2 regions of the Peribacillus suis genome follow, and region 1 is predicted to be linked to the other one. Evidence: riboswitches for the same ligand, from Rfam matches in the RefSeq annotation. Region 1 holds a riboswitch; the other holds the start of a gene.
The links. A riboswitch is a leader RNA that binds a small molecule or an ion and turns the genes downstream of it on or off. The one in region 1 is predicted to bind FMN.
Positions count from the first base shown of each region.

Region 1 (9,385 bases):
TATCTTATCGGCATCACGATCAACCTTTTATTCGCTTCGATCATCATCCAGTCCAGTAGCCCTTTGTCATTGGTCCTGTTATATCTAGGGCTTCTTTTTGCGTCCATTTATTACGATTATTATCATGTCATCTTGTCGATCGTCCTATATTCAGGGTTCCTGATTTACCTGATTTTATGGTCAGAACCTTTTTCCATGGTTTTATCTGAAAAGGGCGTCACTGTACTTGGTATCATTCTTTTATTTATTTTAACTGCCATTTTATCCGTCTTTTTCAGTTTAATCGGTAGTGCTTCGATTAATGTCGCCTTGGTCGAGCTTGCTAAGAGCCGACAAACGGAAATCAAGACAAAGGATATGCTTGACGAAATCACCAAATCCGTTCATGGATTGACCGACTTTTACAATGAGCTGCAAGCCAATGTCCAAGTCACTGGAAATATCTCCAAGGAAATCACGAATGCCTTTATAGAAGTCACAAGGAATATTGAATCCCAGGCATTAAGCGCCAATGAAGTGAAAGATTCCATCGATTCATTCGATGTAGAAGTTCAACAAGCCACCCTTGCATCCGATAAAATGAAAGTCCATACGGTAGAAAATGAATCAAGCACCAAAGATGGACGTCAGGCAATGATCATCCTTGCCCAAGATATTATATCCGTGGGGGAAAAGGCTAAACAGACCGCCTTCTTAATGGAAGAATTGAATCAACAAAATAAGCAGATCCAAACGATTCTGGCAACAATAGAAGACATCTCGGACCAAACGAACTTAATTTCCTTGAATGCCTCCATCGAGGCGGCACGAGCGGGGGAACATGGGAAGAGCTTTGCCGTGGTTGCGGATGAGATCAGGAAGCTTGCTGTAAACAGCCGACAGGCGACCAATCAAATCCAGCAAATCCTACATCATATCTCCATCAAGTCTAATGAGGTGACAGATGGCGTGAATCAGAGCTTGGATGTTGCAGGCATGATAAAGGAAAAGTCCGAAGATGTCGAACACGTTTTCAAAGAGATGGAAGGAAACACGCTCCAAGTCATGGAACAATCGATCAGACTTCAAACCATGCTTCAAGCTTTGACGCAAAACTCGAGTACGGCAACGAATGAAGTGACCAATATTGCCAGCATCGTACAGGAAAATGCCGCTTCCCTTGAGGAAGTCGCCGCGAGCGTGGTGGATCAGAATACCCTCATTACCCAAATGGAAAGTAACTTCTCCAGTTTTGAAGACCTTTTAAGAAGCCTGGAAAAGCTGACAGTCAGCGAGAAGTAATTTGTTCAAGAAGAAAGCCGCGGATGGTTGCCCTCCCGCGGCTTTCTATCTAATTTATTGTTCAATCAGTTTTCCAAGGTTCGCCATTTCTATGGCACTGACCGCTGCTTCATATCCTTTATTTCCCGATTTCGTGCCGGCCCGTTCAATGGCCTGCTCGATATTTTCCGTCGTCAATAATCCGAAGATGACCGGAATGCCGGTATCCAAAGCAACGGAGGCCATTCCTTTCGCTGCTTCATTGCAGACATAATCATAATGCGAAGTAGAACCTCTGATGACCGTCCCTAATCCAATCACTGCGTCGTATTTCCCCGTGTTCACAAGTTTCTTGGCAATGAGCGGCAATTCAAATGCTCCTGGCACCCAAGCGATGTCCACGTCATCTTCGTCAACACCGTGGCGTTTCAAACCATCCAATGCTCCGCCCAATAGCTTGCTTGTAATGAACTCATTGAACCTTCCAACCACGATTCCCACTTTCAGTCCCGATCCGATTAATTGTGCTTCGATAATTTTCCCCATGTCTATTTCCTCCTCATTTTAAAAACATCATGCATTTTGAATGTATACCTGTTCTTGCGATGATTCCTTTTGCTTACGGTATTGTACCAAGTCCGCAATCGTAATGAATTTCAGGTTGAATTTATCCGCAATTAGTTCCAAGTCGGATACACGTGCCATGCTTCCATCTTCATTCATGATTTCACAAATGACACCTGCTGGAGCAGCCCCACATAACTTGGCCAAGTCGACGGAGGCTTCCGTATGTCCCGTGCGGCTTAACACACCCCCTGCCTTGGCTATCAACGGAAAAGTGTGCCCCGGGCGTTGAAAGTCCTCGGCAACCGAATCTTCCTTCAAAAGCTCAAGGATGGTCAGGGACCGTTCGAACGCACTGATACCTGTAGACGTGCTTTTATGATCGACACTTACGGTGAAGGCCGTCCCATGATGATCGGTGTTATCATTGACCATCGGATGCAAGTTCAGCTTTTTCGCCAACTGTTCGGTAATCGTCGTACAAATCAACCCACGGCCATGCGTGGCCATAAAGTTGATGGCTTCGGGTGTCGCCTTTTCTGCAAGCACCACGAAATCCCCTTCATTTTCACGGTCTTCATCATCGGAAATGATGATTACTTTCCCAGCTTTCAAATCTTCAATCGCTTCTTCAATGGTATGGAACATCCTGTACACCTCCATTTATTAGAATCCATGCTTAGACAAGAATGCTAAATCCAGTCCTGGTTTTGATTCGCTGTTTTTCATTTGATGTATGATATATTTCCCTAACATGTCGTTTTCAATGTTTACGATATCGCCTGCCGCCTTCCTGCCCAAAATGGTATCCTGATGGGTCAAGGGAATGAGTGATACAGTCAGCAAATTTCCCTCAATGCCGAATATCGTCAAGCTTGTCCCATCGATGGCAACAGATCCTTTTGGCATACAGTATGTACTGAGCCCTTCTTCCAGCTGAATCACATAATAGACGGCATTTTCTTTTCGTTCTTTTTTCATGATGGTGCCCGTTCCATCAATATGACCTGAAACGAAATGGCCGCCGAAACGTCCATTAGCACTCATCGCACGTTCAAGATTCACTTCTGAACCTGGTTTCAATGTCCGGATCGATGAAGCTTTCATCGTTTCCGGCATCACATCGACCGTAAATAAAGTCTGTGTGAAGGAAGTCACCGTCAAACAGACCCCGTTAACGGAAATGCTGTCTCCAAGATGGACATCTTCCAGTACTTTCTTAGAGGAAATGGCCAGTTCCATGCTGCTTCTTCCCTTTTTCATGGAATGAACCGTGCCGATCTCCTCAATGATTCCGGTAAACATAGTTTCTCCCCCTTTTATACACATATAAAAAACCCCTTAGGATCGCCTAAGGAGTTAGCAGGAGAAATGAGTGAAAAAAATGGTATACCTAATAAACCCATCATTTCATATTCTGAAAAAATAGGCGTACGTATACACTTGGATTTCACACGTCCTTCTCCCATCCAGACTATACTGTCGGCTTTGGATTCTCACCAAATCCTGCCTTTATAAGGCTCGCGGGCTTAGAATTGCTTCATCACCGCCGGTTGGGATTTTCACCCGACCCCGAAGGACTAACTATTTTTTTGAATCTTCCATTATTTTAACACTCTAAAGTGCGGATGTAAAACACCTATCCTAAAATGAATCGATAGTTGCAAGCAAATCATATAAGAAAAGGGAGGAATCCATCCTATGTAAGCGACTATAGCCGTGGTGCTTACATATCAATGAATCCCTGCCATAATACAAATCTCGTATACACGATCTGAGTGAGATGCTAAAATTTATTCCATTATTTTCTTATTAGATGTATTGAATCATGATATAATAATTGTAAAAATAAGAAAAAATGGGGAATTCAAATGGGAAAGACAAACCTTTTAATGGTTCATCACAATCATATCGAAAGCGAGCGTATCATCTTACGTCCGGTTTCGCTTGATGATGCTGAGGATATGTATGAATATACATCTGATGAAGAAACGACACGTTACCTTTACGACAAACATAAAGATTTGGACCAGACTAAGAACTTCATAGCGAACTATTTCTTGGAAGAGCCTATCGGCAAATATGCACTCGTGTTAAAGGAAGACAACAAAATGATTGGGGCTATCGAATTCAGAGTGCATGAATCGAACAAATGTGGAGAACTGGGTTATACTTTAAACCGGAATTTCTGGGGTAAAGGCTATATGACCGAAGCGGGAAAATCAATACTGGAATTAGCCTTCAATGTTTTGGATTTGGAGCGAGTATTTGCTGAATGTGATGTGATAAATGCCGCATCCGGGAAAGTATTGGATCGCTTAGGCATGAAGTGTGAAGGGATTCACCGTAAAAGCCACATGACGAAGGGTACATTATTAGACAGCGCCTATTATTCCATATTAAAAGAAGAATATGTAACCCCCGAAAAAAAGGATGAAACGGTTGTTAACGCTAAATCCTAATTTCACTAATTAATTAAACACCTTTAAAGGACCTTGCTGCAGTAAAAGTAGCAAGGTCCTTATTTTTTAGACGTGTTGTACCTTTATCCCTTTACAGACAATTGAATACATCTTTTCTCCACTAAGTAAGAATCCTTCCTTCCGATGTGCTAAAAAAGGTTATCTCTCCAATTTAAAAGGAATAAGATAATATGTCCCAATTTCATTCAAAGGAGGAAGACACATGCTAATTGTTCTTATCAACCTTGTTGCCTATCTATTCGTCATCACGATGAATTTCCTGGCTAATTACCTTCCCTTCAACGGCCAAACCTCAGGAGAAGTTTCCGGGAAACTGGACGTTCTTTTTACCCCAGCCGGCTATGTATTCTCGATATGGGGATTGATTTATTTTCTTCTTGCCATCTGGGTAGCCAGACAGTTTATGGGGAAACACAAAACAAGTCCCGCATATATGGTCTCTTTCCCATGGTTCGCCTTAAGCTGTGTATTTAACGGAGCCTGGCTATTAGCTTGGCATTACGAATACTTCCTGTTATCCGTCATCATCATCATTACACTTTTATTGACCTTGATTGTCATTTACACAAACATTATAAAAGTGAGGCATGCCTTTCTCGACTTGATGCCCTTTTCCGTCTATCTAGGATGGGTGAGCGTCGCGACCATTGCTAACATTTCCTACTATCTGACCTATATCGGCTGGAATGGTTTCGGGTTTTCCGATGTAGCATGGACGATCGCCCTCTTACTCGTAGCCACGGCTCTGGCATTCATCTTTGCCATTAAAAACAAGGACTGGTGCTACCCACTCGTCTTCGTCTGGGCCATCATCGGAATCGGCGTAAGGAACAGCACGCCCCATCCGACAATCACCACCACATCCTATATCCTGGCCCCCCTCATCCTCATCCTATCCATAACCGTCCTGATCAGGAACCTCAGGAAATAATTCAGGAAATAAAAGGGGTCAGACCCCTAAAACGCCTGTTCAAGGTCAGACCAGATGTCATGCCAGGATTCTAGGCCGACGGAGAGCCGTATGAGTTGGTCGGTGATGCCCATCTGCGTTCTTGATTCTTTTGGGATGGACGAGTGTGTCATCGTAGCGGGATGCTGGATCAAGGATTCAGCGTCTCCTAGGCTGACCGCGATTTTTATAAGCTTCAAGTTATTGAGGAATCGTTGGGCATCCTGTTTTGTCCCCTCCAGTTCAAAGGAAATCATGCCTCCACCGGATTTCATCTGTTTTTCCATGATCCGATAATCCCCTGATTCTGCGTCGCCTGGATAATAGACGGCCTTAACCCGTTGATGCTGTTTCAGCATGCGAAAGATCTCCGTTGCATTAGAAGCGTGACGATCCATCCTGACTGGCAACGTCTTCAATCCCCGCAACAGCAACCATGCATCAAATGGCGAAATAATCCCTCCGATATCCTTCTGTGTTGTCATGGCCACCTGATTGATAAACTCCTTCTTTCCGACAATCAGACCCGCCACAACGTCCCCATGTCCACAAAGATACTTCGTAGCACTATGAAGGACGACATCACATCCAAATTCCAGTGGCTTCTGTAAATATGGAGTGGAAAACGTATTATCGACCACGACAGGCACATTATTCTCCTTGGCGACTTTCATGACCAATGCTAAATCGATCATTTTCATCGTCGGATTAATCGGCGTCTCTACATAGATGCAGGTCGTATTCGGACGGATCATGCTCCTTAGCTGGTCCTCCGTTTCCATATCGCAAAAATCGTGGGTGATCCGGTATTTTTCCTCCATCAGTTGAAGAAGGCCGAAAGTACATCCATACAAGCCTTTTGAACAAACGATATGGTCATCGGCTTTGGTCAAAGCAAAAAGGACCGCAGACACGGCAGCCATCCCTGAACTGAACGCAAGTCCCGCTTCCCCGCCTTCCAAGGCCGCAATCTTCTCTTCCAGCACCCGAACCGTCGGATTTCCCAGCCTCGAGTAAATATATCCATCTTCTAAACCAGCAAACCGGTTTTCCCCTTGTTCGGCCGTATCGAACGTAAATGTCGAGGTTTGAAACAAAGGTGTGGTCAAGCTTCCTAAATGCTCCTTCGAATCATATCCTTCATGAATCACAGCTGTTTCAATATGCTTATATTTCTCTCCCATTCTAACTCCCCCTATCCAAATAGCTATATCTATCATATGTTAAAAAAACATATTTTGGAAGCGTTTTCAATGTAAGTCGCCTGGACATTCGTACAGGTTTAGTCCTGTTGCCCTTGTTAATCATCCACAAAGCTTGTGAAGCGGCCAGTTTTCCTTTAAAAAGCTTGCAATCTATCAAATAGGAACGTCAAATGAGGATAGCCGGATTACGCTACAGAACATAAAAAAAGAGACAGCCTTCATGGCCATCTCCATTCTTCATGCCTATTCTTCTTCTACGATATTCCCACCATAGAAAGTGACTTTCGTTAAGGGGATTTCAAGTTCGCGAGCCATTTTCTTCAACTCACGCTCTTCTCTTTCCGTCACGATCGAGATGACCGTGCCATCCGCTCCGGCACGTCCCGTTCTACCAGACCGATGAATATATTGGTCAATGTTTTCAGCCATATCAATATGAACGACGGCTGTCAGTCCTTTAATATCAAGTCCACGGGCCGCCACATCGGTTGCAATCAACATCGGTGACTTTCCAGAACGAAGCTTACGCAACGCTTTTTCACGATCGACTTTATTCGACTCCCCGTGAAGTACGCCCATTTCGATGCCTTTATACTTAAGCTTCTCATGTAACACGCTAAGCTCGGCAATATCGTTCAAAAAGGCCAATGCCTTCACATCTTTCAATCTTGTGATTTTCTCCAAGATTTTGGACTTTTCGCGTCTTTCGACTACAAAATAAAGATGATCGACCTTCGAATCCATTTTTTCACTTTTATCAACCTTGATCAATTCCGGTTCATTCATGAATCCTCGGGCCACTTTTTCCGTTTCTTCGGGAAGGGTCGCCGAGAACACCATGATTTGGCGGTCCTTAAGCGTCGTTTTGATAATATTGTTGATTGTTTGCATATGCTCGGGAATGATCAATTGATCTCCTTCATCGAGTACGATCGTTTTCACTTCATGCATCTTCAACTTCTTTTGGGCAATCAATTCATAGACACGGCCTGGTGTTCCCGCAATCACTTGCGGATGCTTCTTCAGTTTGTCCAACTGACGCTTCACATTGGCACCACCAATGAAGGCTGCTCCAGAAATACCGCTACCTTCCGACCAAATCCGAATCTCTTCATTGATCTGCATCACCAATTCCCGTGATGAAGCCAAGATTAAAGCTTGGGGGGATTTTTTTTCAGGATCTATTTTTTCAAGCAATGGCAGTAAATAAGCAAGTGTCTTTCCCGTCCCCGTTGGAGATTCGGCCATGACGTCTTTTCCTTGTGCAATGACAGGAATCGTTTTCGTTTGTACCGGCGTAAGTTGTGCAAAGCCTGACTTTTTCCAGACTTCCTGGATAAAAGGCTTTCTATCGTTCAGTAATACAGGTAATTCGCTCATATCGTTCTCCTTTAATAAAAAAACTTTTCATATCCTTTATAGTACCATTTGTTATAGGGTAGTAGCCAACGGAATCCGAATTGTCACCGTAGTCCCTTTATGTTTCTCACTTTCAAATCGCATCTCACCATTCAATCGATGGACAATTTTCTGACAGATGGTAAGCCCGATTCCCGTTCCCTTTTCTTTTATCGAATAAAACGGTTCACCAATTCGCTCCAACCGCTCTGGCTCCATCCCGATCCCATTATCACTGACCATGACTATAGCATGATCATCGATGATTTGCAGGGATATGTCAATTTTTCCATTCTCACCAACAGCCTCGATGCCATTCTTGATGAGATTGATGAATAGCTGTTTAAGCTCGATCGAATCGGCCATGACTAAAACGGGGTCTGCCCCTTTCACTTCAATGGCCATCTCAATATTGTTCAGGTTCGATTCAGCTTTCATGAGTGTATACACTTGATGCAGGCAATCCCCAAGGTCCAGCTTACGGAAGGTGACATCCTGTTTCTTGCCAAGGACGAGCAACTCGCTCGAAATGATATTGATGCGTTCAATTTCCTTTAACATGATGTCAGTATGCAACGGGTCGACTTCCTTGGTCATATCCATTAATTGCACGAACCCTTTTAATGATGTCAACGGATTTCTTATTTCATGTGCCACGGCTGCCGAGAGATGCCCGATGACGGAGAGCTTTTCAGACATGATCATCAATTCCTCTTCACGCCGGACCTTGGTAATGTCCCGGACGATGGCATAGATTCCAAGTAACTCCTTGTGGACAATGATGGGCACAAAGGTGACACGCATGATTCGCTTTTCGTCATCCATCCTCTGGATATTCGTTTCGAAGTGTACAGCTTCTCCCTCCAAAGACTTGATAAAATAATCAGATGCTTTTTCATTTTCGATCAAATCGATGAAGTATCCCGCTTGTTTTGCTTTTAATGCCTCACCTCGGACCCCGAGGAACTTTTCGGCTTTTGGATTAACCGACATGATCCTGCCTTCAAGATCCAATTGTAGAACACTATCTGGATTGTGCTTAAACAAGGATTGATACTGCTCATCCTTCAAGTTGAATTCCTGTTGGGACCGCAACATTTTCCCTGTCCAATACCGGATGATGACATAGAGAATGATCCCGGTTATGAATATATAGATCCACCCCTTCGAATGCTGGAACATCGCATAGGTGTAAACATTCTCTTTTGCGCGGGACATCGAGATGTAATCGGTAACAAAAATCCATAAGGCCCCAATGATCATATATATAATAGCTACTTTACCTGCAATTTTATGTGAATGGTTCATCGCGTATCCTTTATATTTATTTTTTGGCTTATTATTCCCAACTCACTCAAAAAAAAGTCCTCATGCACTACACATAAGGACTTTACAGCTATTGTACCATGTTTTTGCTAATGATTGAAAAGAGAGTGCCATCCATTCAATTGAACAGCGCATTCTATTTAGTCAGGTTTTTAACAGCCTGATCAAAATCTTCGTCTATTTCTTTAGAAGGTTTCGCC
Region 1 is NZ_CM182019.1:542,024-551,408, reverse strand. Features, by position in the region: gene AC503W_RS02665 (methyl-accepting chemotaxis protein) at 1-1,281, shown strand, start outside; gene ribH (6,7-dimethyl-8-ribityllumazine synthase) at 1,336-1,806, opposite strand; partial or broken gene ribB (3,4-dihydroxy-2-butanone-4-phosphate synthase) at 1,870-2,472, opposite strand; gene ribE (riboflavin synthase) at 2,491-3,129, opposite strand; FMN riboswitch at 3,278-3,408, opposite strand; gene AC503W_RS02645 (GNAT family N-acetyltransferase) at 3,696-4,286, shown strand; gene AC503W_RS02640 (TspO-related membrane protein) at 4,510-5,238, shown strand; gene megL (methionine gamma-lyase) at 5,265-6,440, opposite strand; gene AC503W_RS02630 (DEAD/DEAH box helicase) at 6,705-7,841, opposite strand; gene AC503W_RS02625 (ATP-binding protein) at 7,893-9,167, opposite strand; gene putP (sodium/proline symporter PutP) at 9,322-9,385, opposite strand, start outside.

Region 2 (9,385 bases), 2.0 Mb from region 1:
AGGAAGTATGGGCCCTTATCACCTGGTTGTTTTATGCAGCCTTTTTACATCTGCGTATGTCTAAGGGATGGCAGGGAGAAAAATCAGCCTGGCTTGCGGTCATTGGTTTTGCCATCATGATATTCAATTTGATATTTGTGAATTTGGTTATCGCTGGTTTGCATTCATATGCCTAATTAAGGGAACCTTATCATTAGATGAAGGGGGTCTTTTGATAGTAATGTCGTTAATTTTATCGATATTCCTACCAAACGATCCCTTTTTTATGATTAAAGCGTTATTGCTAGGGAAATAAATCCTAGAGGGCTTTTAGAAAGCTTGTGGTAATTATTGTGACAATATAGTGAAAAGTTAAGGAAGAGCCTATAGAATTGGCTGTTTATCTGGATTTGTTAAGAAATAATATTAGGCATTAAAGCTTTCATTTTGTAAAATAAATGATAGGAGGCTGGTTACGAAATGTATAATGCTATTAAAATTCTTGTGGTGGATGATGAAGAAAGAATCCGCCGCTTGCTAAAAATGTATTTAGAAAGAGAAGAATACATAATTGATGAAGCTGAAAATGGTGATGAGGCTTTAGTGAAAGCTCTAGAAAATGATTATGATTTAATTTTATTGGATATTATGATGCCTGGCAAAGATGGTATTGAAGTCTGTCGGGAGTTGAGAGAGAAAAAAACGACACCTATCATCATGCTTACCGCTAAAGGTGAAGAAGTGAATAGAGTCCAAGGATTCGAAGTGGGGACAGATGATTATATTGTCAAACCCTTCAGTCCACGTGAGGTTGTATTAAGGGTCAAGGCGTTATTGCGCCGTTCTTCCAATGCAAATTACATGCAAACCGAAGCATCAGCAAAAGATGTAATCGTATTTTCCCACCTAACGATTGATAATGATGCCCATCGTGTGCTCGCGGATGGCAAGGAAGTATCTCTCACGCCAAAAGAATATGAATTATTATATTTCTTGGCGAAATCCCCCGATAAAGTTTTTGATCGTGAGCAGTTGCTAAAAGAAGTGTGGCATTATGAATTCTTTGGAGACCTTCGAACTGTGGACACGCATGTCAAACGCTTGCGTGAAAAGTTAAACCGTATATCCGAAAATGCTGCCAAAATGATTGTCACTGTTTGGGGCGTAGGTTACAAGTTCGAAGTTATTAACGACTGATGCTATGGGGCAGTGTTGTTGGTAAGCTTTGGGCAACGATTCTTTTGCTGGTATCCTTTGTTCTGATCGTTTTGACTGTACTTCTGGTTGAATTCTTTGATAATTTTCAGATAGAGAATGTCGAAAATGATTTAACCAAAATGGCACAGCAAATCATTACGGTCACGAATGAACATGGGGGCACTGGAGACGAAGTTCTCCAAATAGCTTCTGAATTGATAGGTGATGAAACGAAAGTGATCATCTTGAATGACAATAAAATGGTCTTTTCATCTGTTGATGAGAATGGGTTTAAGATAACGCCTGAATTCATTAAAGATGATCCCGAATTATTAAAGGTATTTACAGAGAGAAAAACTGTAAAAAAAGAGATGATGCTTTCGACTGAGGGGACAGATGAAGATACATTGTCAGCAATTGTAGTGGGGGTTCCTCTTGAATTAAATGGTCAGCAGGATGAGGTTTTCTTGATTCAGTCATTGGAATCGATGGAAGAAACAACGAAATCCACAACGCAGTTCATCCTCTTAGCTGCAGGGATCGCTATAATATTGACAACGATTTTCGCTTTCTTTTTATCTACGAGAATCAATGCTCCACTAGTAAAAATGAGGGAAGCTGCCTTGGCCATAGCTCGTGGTAAATTTGATACCAAGGTTCCCATCCTCACCCAGGATGAAATAGGTGAGTTGGCCATTGCATTTAATCAGATGAGAAAACAGCTGAAATTCAACATGAATGCCCTCAGTCAAGAAAAGGAACACCTTGCAAGCATTCTCAGCAGTATGGCAGACGGGGTTATTACCTTTAATAAAGATGGTACTATCCTTGAGACGAATCCTCCAGCTGACCGGTTCTTGCAAGCATGGTACTTTGAAAAAGGATACAATCGGGAAGACAATATGAATGTACCATCAGTACTCATGAATCTATTTGACGAATCAGAGTCCTATGATAAGGAACAAGTTGGAGAAATTACTTTACAGGGTAGAAATTGGGGACTGATTGTCAGTCCTTTATATTCAACTGCAGATAATATCCGCGGTGCTGTCGCCATCATCCGTGATATGAGTGATGAACGTCGCATGGATAAACTAAGGACGGACTTCATTGCCAATGTGTCCCATGAGTTAAGGACCCCGATATCGATGCTACAAGGGTATAGTGAAGCCATTGTAGATGATATAGCAGGCAGTGAAGCTGAAAAAATGGAAATGGCTCAGATCATTTATGATGAATCGTTGAGGATGGGACGTTTAGTTAATGATTTATTGGATCTAGCCAGATTGGAATCAGGGAAAATGAACCTTACTTATGACCTGGTTTCCGTCTCCCCCTATTTAAAGAGGATTACAAGTAAGTTCTATGGACTGGCTAGAGATAAAGGGATCACGATTACGACGCATCTTCAAGACGATGGGATCAACTGGAGTTTTGACCCTGATAGAATTGAGCAGGTATTGACGAATTTAATTGATAATGCAATCCGTCATACTCCTGCAGGCGGAAAAATCGATGTCATTCAAAAAATGAGTGATCGCAGAGGCTTGATTATAGATGTGAAGGACTCTGGTTCAGGTATTCCGGAAGAAGACTTACCATTCGTATTCGAGAGATTTTATAAAGCGGATAAAGCACGTACCCGTGGACGGTCTGGTACGGGCCTAGGTCTGGCCATTGTTAAAAATATCATTGATGCACATGATGGATATATTTCGGTGAACAGTTTACCAGAAAAGGGAACAACATTCAGCTTTATTCTACCTCGAATATTGGAAAATGCTGAATAAATGTCAGATTGCTTGGCAAATAATCTTGATACATGAGAAACAGAGTGGGCAAAGGCAATTGGATTCTCCTAATTGCCTTTGCCCATATTTTATTTGCGGGCAGTATATGGAGTGAATTGGGTAATTAGTATAAAATAAGTATGTAACTTTCATATGAAAATATCGACTATAATTATGAACGGATGTGGAGAAATAATGAATTCCATTTTCCACGATCTTTATGAAAAATATCACCAGGAAATTTATCAATTCATTTATTATATGACCAAAGACCGTGAAACGGCAGAGGACCTGGTTCAAGAAGTTTATATAAGGATAATGAAGGCCTATAATCGTTTTGAAGGCAATAGTAGTGAAAAAACCTGGATGTATTCCATTGCGAGAAATGTGACCATTGATTATTTTCGGAAACAAAAAGGATGGAAGAATAAAATCATTCCCAATATTGATTGGGATGGTCAGATGATTAAAGATAATCAGCCGATTCCCGAAGAAGTGGCCATTATGAATGATAATGTCAGAGAGATATATCGTTGCTTGAATCGATGTACTGTTAATCAAAAAGCAGTCATTATTTTACGGTACATACAAGGCATGTCCATTTCAGAAACCGCGGGTGTACTGAATTGGAGTGAAAGTAAGGTAAAAACAACGCAACACCGCGCTTTAAAAGCGATTAAAAAAATGATGGATGATTCATCAGAAGAGGGGAGGAATTCCTTTGAAGAAATCCCGTTGGAAAGAAAGAGAAATTGAGGACTTGCTTCGCCAACTTCCGGAGGTAAAAGATAAACGCTCGAAGAAAGAAGTGTTTTCGAGGATAGAAGGTAAGCAAAGAAGAAACCGTAAAAAACTTTGGATTCCTCGTATTGTGGGCATTGCCTCCTTATTCTTAATGATGATCATTGGATCTTCACTGATGATTGGAAAAGATGAATCTCAAGAGCAGGAGGTTAATAGCCACGGCAATGGAAAATTGGCCATTTCAGAAAGTAAGATCATTTTGGATAAGCAAGAAAAGCATGATATTGAATCACATGAAAAGCAGGATGTAAAGGAAGATATTGAGGGCGAACCAATAGAAAAAAATGAATTGAAAAGTAAATCTCAACAAGTGGAAAAAGAAAAAACACCCATTCGTGCGATCTACTCAGAAGATTTGCGGGGGAAGTCGACAATAACTCTAGGCGTGCCTGATCACCAACAGAATTTTATCGTACCTCTATCTTTTGTAGTCGATACTATCGAAGAAACGGAAGCCTTGGATCAGGTGGTAAAAAAGATGTCGACCATTAATGAGAAAAAATATGGCCTGTCCGATTATTTCCCTCTAGATATTAAGGTATCCCATGTTCCCACCAACAACACAGCAAATATCGAATTACGGGCAGGCAGTAATCTGTTGGATGAGGATATCGTGTTTCTTAGAACCATGGAAGAAACCTTATCCTATCTAAATATTGATAAAGTGACATTTACAACGGACGGAAAATCTGGTGCCAGTTTTGCTCATGCCGGAACAGTAATAGAAGAAGAAATTCCCCAGCACAAGAATCGCACATTCTTTCTTTATCACACGGATAAATCATCTTCAAGTTTCCTTGTGCCTAGCAATATCGATTATCAGAACATGGAAGAGGCCCTACAAGCGGCAAAGGAGGAACCTGGCATAGAAGGGATTTCTTCTGCTCTACCGGAGAGTTTGAAGTGGGAGAACCTAACATATGATGGGGGTTTAGTAACTGTAGAACTGGCACAAGAAGGCCGCTTGAAGAATGATTCAGAGTCGCTTCAAGGTTTGGAAGTCATTCTATTTACAGCTAAAGACTTTGGCTATGCAAAGGTGAAGTTTGAAAACTCCCCTGTAGAAATGGTAGGTTCTCTGAATTTATCGGAAGAGATTACAGTACCCGTTGCTCCTAACTTAGTTAATTAAAGGTCAAGTGCATGCTTGCGATGTGAGAGGCAGATGAGGGTCGTTCAACAAAAAAAGGATGCCCGCTAGTGGGGCATCCTTAAGTGGAAATTATAAAGCTATTCGGGCCATGAAAGTAATTTCTTGTGTTTCCTCTAAGAATTGCTTCATATTATCTTCTAATGGTTTATCGAAACTCAATACCATGATAGCTTCCCCGCCAGCTTCTTTACGACCAACTTGCATAGTCGCGATATTTACGGCATGATCACCAAGAATTTTACCGACGTTACCGATTACTCCAGGTTTATCAGTGTGTTGGATATAAAGTAAATTAGCTTCTGGATGGAAATCAATTTTGAAACCATTCAGATTGACAATCCGGGAACCATAGTTCTCGATATGAGTACCACTAATGGTTAATTCGCGAGTGTCGCCTTTTACTTTTAGACTGATCAGGTTAGAATAACCTAGAGAGTCAGTAGAAACCTTTTCGCCAATGGTAATGCCACGCTCTTTAGCAACCAATAGCGCATTCACTTCATTAACTGAAGCATCTACTCTTGATTTGAAGAAGCCTGCTATTAGGCTTTTTGTTAGAATAGCGGTGTCGAAGTCCAATGATTCACCTGCATAAGTTACGGAAATCTCCTGAATGCCTTCTTTCATGCATTGTGAGGCAATGGAGCCCATTTGTTGGACTAGTTGATAGAATGGCTGAACCTTTTCAAACACCTCTTTAGAAATGGCTGGAAGGTTAATTGAACTTGATACAGGATTACCTTCAAAATAGGTTAATACTTCTTGGGCGACTTGAACGGCAACATTCAATTGGGCTTCTTTAGTGGAAGCTCCTAAATGAGGAGTAGCGATGACGTTATCAAGTTCAAGTAATTTATGGCCAAGCGGTGGTTCTTCAACAAAAACATCCAATGCGGCTCCAGCTACATGTCCCTCGACAATCATTTCATATAAATCATCTTCATCAAGGATTCCGCCACGCGCACAGTTTAATACGTACACGCCTTTTTTACAGGTGAGTAACTTTTCTTTATTGATTAACCCTCTAGTTTCGTCCGTTAGAGGTGTATGTACAGTGATTATATCTGCTTTAGGGAGCAATTCATCTAAAGTCAGGGAAGTTACGGACATTTTTTTTGCACGATCGGCTGTTAAGAATGGGTCATAAACTATGACTTCCATGCCGAAAACTTTTGCGCGTTTGGCAATCTCTCCACCAATTCGTCCGAAACCAACAATGCCTAAAGTTTTTCCGCGAAGTTCCGTTCCTGTATAAGAAGATCGTTTCCATTCTCCATTTTTCAGGGAAGCATAAGCTTGCGGAATATGGCGCATCAAGGAAGCCATCATGGCAAATGTATGTTCAGCTGTTGAAATTGTATTTCCGTCAGGAGCATTCACAACAACGATTCCTCGTTTTGTTGCAGCAGGAATGTCAATGTTATCAACGCCGACACCTGCGCGAGCAATGATCTTTAGTTTTGGCATGCGGTTCATTAAATCTTCTGTAACTTTTGTTGCACTTCTAACCAGTATTGCATCGATCTGATCAAGTTCGTTTGCTGCTTCTTCTACAGTCTTCTGAATAAGAAGAATATTGGATGCCTCTGAAAGCGGTCCGAGTCCTTCTGGTTTGATGGCATCTGCTACTAAAATCTGATACACGTGTAAACACCTTCCTAGGTAAAATTCTCTTAAATTTCAGTTAATTTTACAATTGAAATGGGAAAACTGTCAATTTGGCATACCTATATGTAAGCGCTTTAATTAAAGTTGCTTTGAAATTCACTCGTCCAAAACCGCAAGGGCAAAGGGTTTGAGTCGTAATTTTCTAAAAATAAAAATTATTTTAGACCGAGTAAAATGTCGTGATTATAAATACATATTTTGTTTAAAATGAATAAAAGTGTAATATTCGATTGTCGTAAATTCATAGTTGCGATGAAAATACTATTCAAAAAAAGAAAAATCATTTATAATGAAAATTGTAAATTAATTTTATAGGTCTATCTTCGGGGCGGGGTGTAACTCCCCACCGGCGGTGATGAAGAAAAATTCTTCTAAGCCCGCGAGCCTTAGGGCAGGATTTGGTGAGATTCCAAAGCCGACAGTATAGTCTGGATGGGAGAAGATGGAGGTTCCTGAATGCGTTCAAACAGTCAAGTGCTGAACGTTTGTTTGATGAAACCTTTAATTTATCCCTTTAATTCTGTCGGAATTAAGGGGTTTTTTATTGAACATCAACATTCATGAAGGATCCCTAACCTCTTTTTCAAGGTAGATCAAGAAAAAGAAGGAGAGAGAACTATGAAATCGAACAAAGTTAAAAAGATGGTCACACTTGCAATGCTAGGAAGTCTTTCCTACCTACTAATGCTTTTGAATTTTCCATTTCCGGGATTTCCGCCTTTTCTGAACATTGATTTTAGTGACATCCCAGCACTGATGGCGGCATTGATTTTCGGACCGCTTGCAGGAGTTTTAGTTGAATTCCTGAAAAACTTATTGGATATGGTCATGACTGGAAGCGATACGGGTGTACCGGTTGGACATATCTCTAACTTTATAGCGGGGGTATTATTCATACTGCCAACATATTATGTATATAAAAAAATAAGTTCGAAAAAAGGAATGACATTTGCCTTGCTAGCCGGAACAGTTTCCATGGCGCTAATTATGAGTGTCTTGAACTATTATGTCTTTTTACCGGCATATACTTTCTTTATGGGATGGGATGCCATGACCGCACCAGAGTCAAGACAATTCGTAACTGCGGCAATACTCCCTTTTAACATCATTAAAGGAGTGCTCATTACTTCCGTTTTCATGCTATTATTTGTTAAACTCCAAACATGGATCAATAAAACAAGTGTTATATAAACATGCTTAATATATAAAAAGAGGCAGAAACAACCAGATGATAACTGGGTTGTTTCTGCCTCTTTAATGTATGGGGAGAAGTTTTAAAAAATACATAAAAAAAGCCATTCTCAAAATGAAAATGGCTTTTATTCTTATTCGAATTTTAAAGCGTCGCCCTCGAATGATTCGTCTGCGACTTTGATAGAGTCTGTGGGGCATCCTTCAAATGCATCCATCATGTCATCTATAAGAACATCGGGGATTTCAACGATTCCTTCGTTATCATCTAGCGTAACAAAAGCAATTCCTTCATCATCATAATCATAGATATCTGGTGCTGCAGCTCCACAAGCTCCACAAGCGATACATGTTTCTTTATCAACAATAGTAAATTTAGCCATGAATAAAACCCCTCCTAAGTTGATTTACAACTCAAAACCTTTTTATTATAGATTAACATCTCTTTCTTATTGTAAGACCGAATGCCGAACTTATCAATAGAAAATGTAACGATAATACGGCAGTATATGAAAAGTCAACACAAATTATTGGGAAAATTTCTTTATAACGAGTACGTATTTAGTTGTTTATTCACAAATATCGTTGCATATATGACATAAAAAAAGGCGGTATTTGCAGATTTTTGTTACAATATAATTGGATAAATGGAACAAGGATGTGAGTTTCATGAACAATTATCTTCAAGCAATCATTTTATATGCGATACAAAAGTTCCAAGGTGAGCGTTCCATCTACGCAATTTATCATATGCTTCAGGGTAAAAAATCGTCCCAGACTATTCAGGATGCGCATTTATTTGGTCTGACGAACATATTTGGGACTATGCCTCGTTTTACCCGGGAGGAGTTATCTCAAAACATAAAATTGTTTCTTGAACTGAAACTAATCGAACCAACGGAAAAAAATGATGTGTATTTGATTAGTGAACAAGGAGGAGGGGCGTTGGCCTCTTATTTCAAAAAGTGGCCTCTTCCTTTATCACTAAATGGGTGGAAATACCAAAACATCACCCCGGATTTTTGGAGAAGACTCAATCTTCTTATCCAAACTATATCCCATATTGTCCACAATGAAAGGCCTTTTTATCCGATACAACAGAATCAACGAGTACAGGAATTCGTAAAGGGTTTTTTATATGCCAACCAACAAAATCGAGAGTTACTTGCTCAGCATCTTTTTGATGAATTGGTCACCCTCTTAGAGATGCAAAGTGAGTTGAACCGTGACATTTTTGTTTTGAAAATTACGGGAGTCAATCGAATCGGACTTACGTTTGAGCAGATTGGAAAAAGGAAAGAAATTGATGAGTGGTTTGTGCACTACGTTTTTCTCGATTCATTGCATCAAATGCTCGCAGAGATATCAACAGTACGCGATTACCCTCTGTTGGCTTCTTTAATCCATGATTGGAAAAATGGTGGGCATCCTCATCTAACACAATCGACACATACGACTCTGCAATATATTCAGGCAGGGAAAACGATACAGGAAATTGCAGAGATTCGTCGCTTAAAAGGAAATACGATTGAGGATCATCTCGTAGAAATCGTGCTATCGGACAAAAGTTTTTCGATAAATGACTATGTTCCAATAGAGGATG
Region 2 is NZ_CM182019.1:2,504,238-2,513,622, reverse strand. Features, by position in the region: gene ccsB (c-type cytochrome biogenesis protein CcsB) at 1-176, shown strand, start outside; gene AC503W_RS12200 (response regulator) at 460-1,176, shown strand; gene AC503W_RS12195 (ATP-binding protein) at 1,173-2,966, shown strand; gene sigX (RNA polymerase sigma factor SigX) at 3,141-3,722, shown strand; gene AC503W_RS12185 (RsiX family anti-sigma factor) at 3,688-4,902, shown strand; gene serA (phosphoglycerate dehydrogenase) at 4,993-6,567, opposite strand; FMN riboswitch at 6,907-7,039, shown strand; gene AC503W_RS12175 (ECF transporter S component) at 7,210-7,782, shown strand; gene AC503W_RS12170 (ferredoxin) at 7,917-8,165, opposite strand; gene AC503W_RS12165 (YpbB family protein) at 8,452-9,385, shown strand, end outside.
Region 2: it holds a riboswitch for FMN, as region 1 does, so the genes downstream of both, AC503W_RS12175 (ECF transporter S component) here and ribE (riboflavin synthase) in region 1, are expected to answer to the same signal.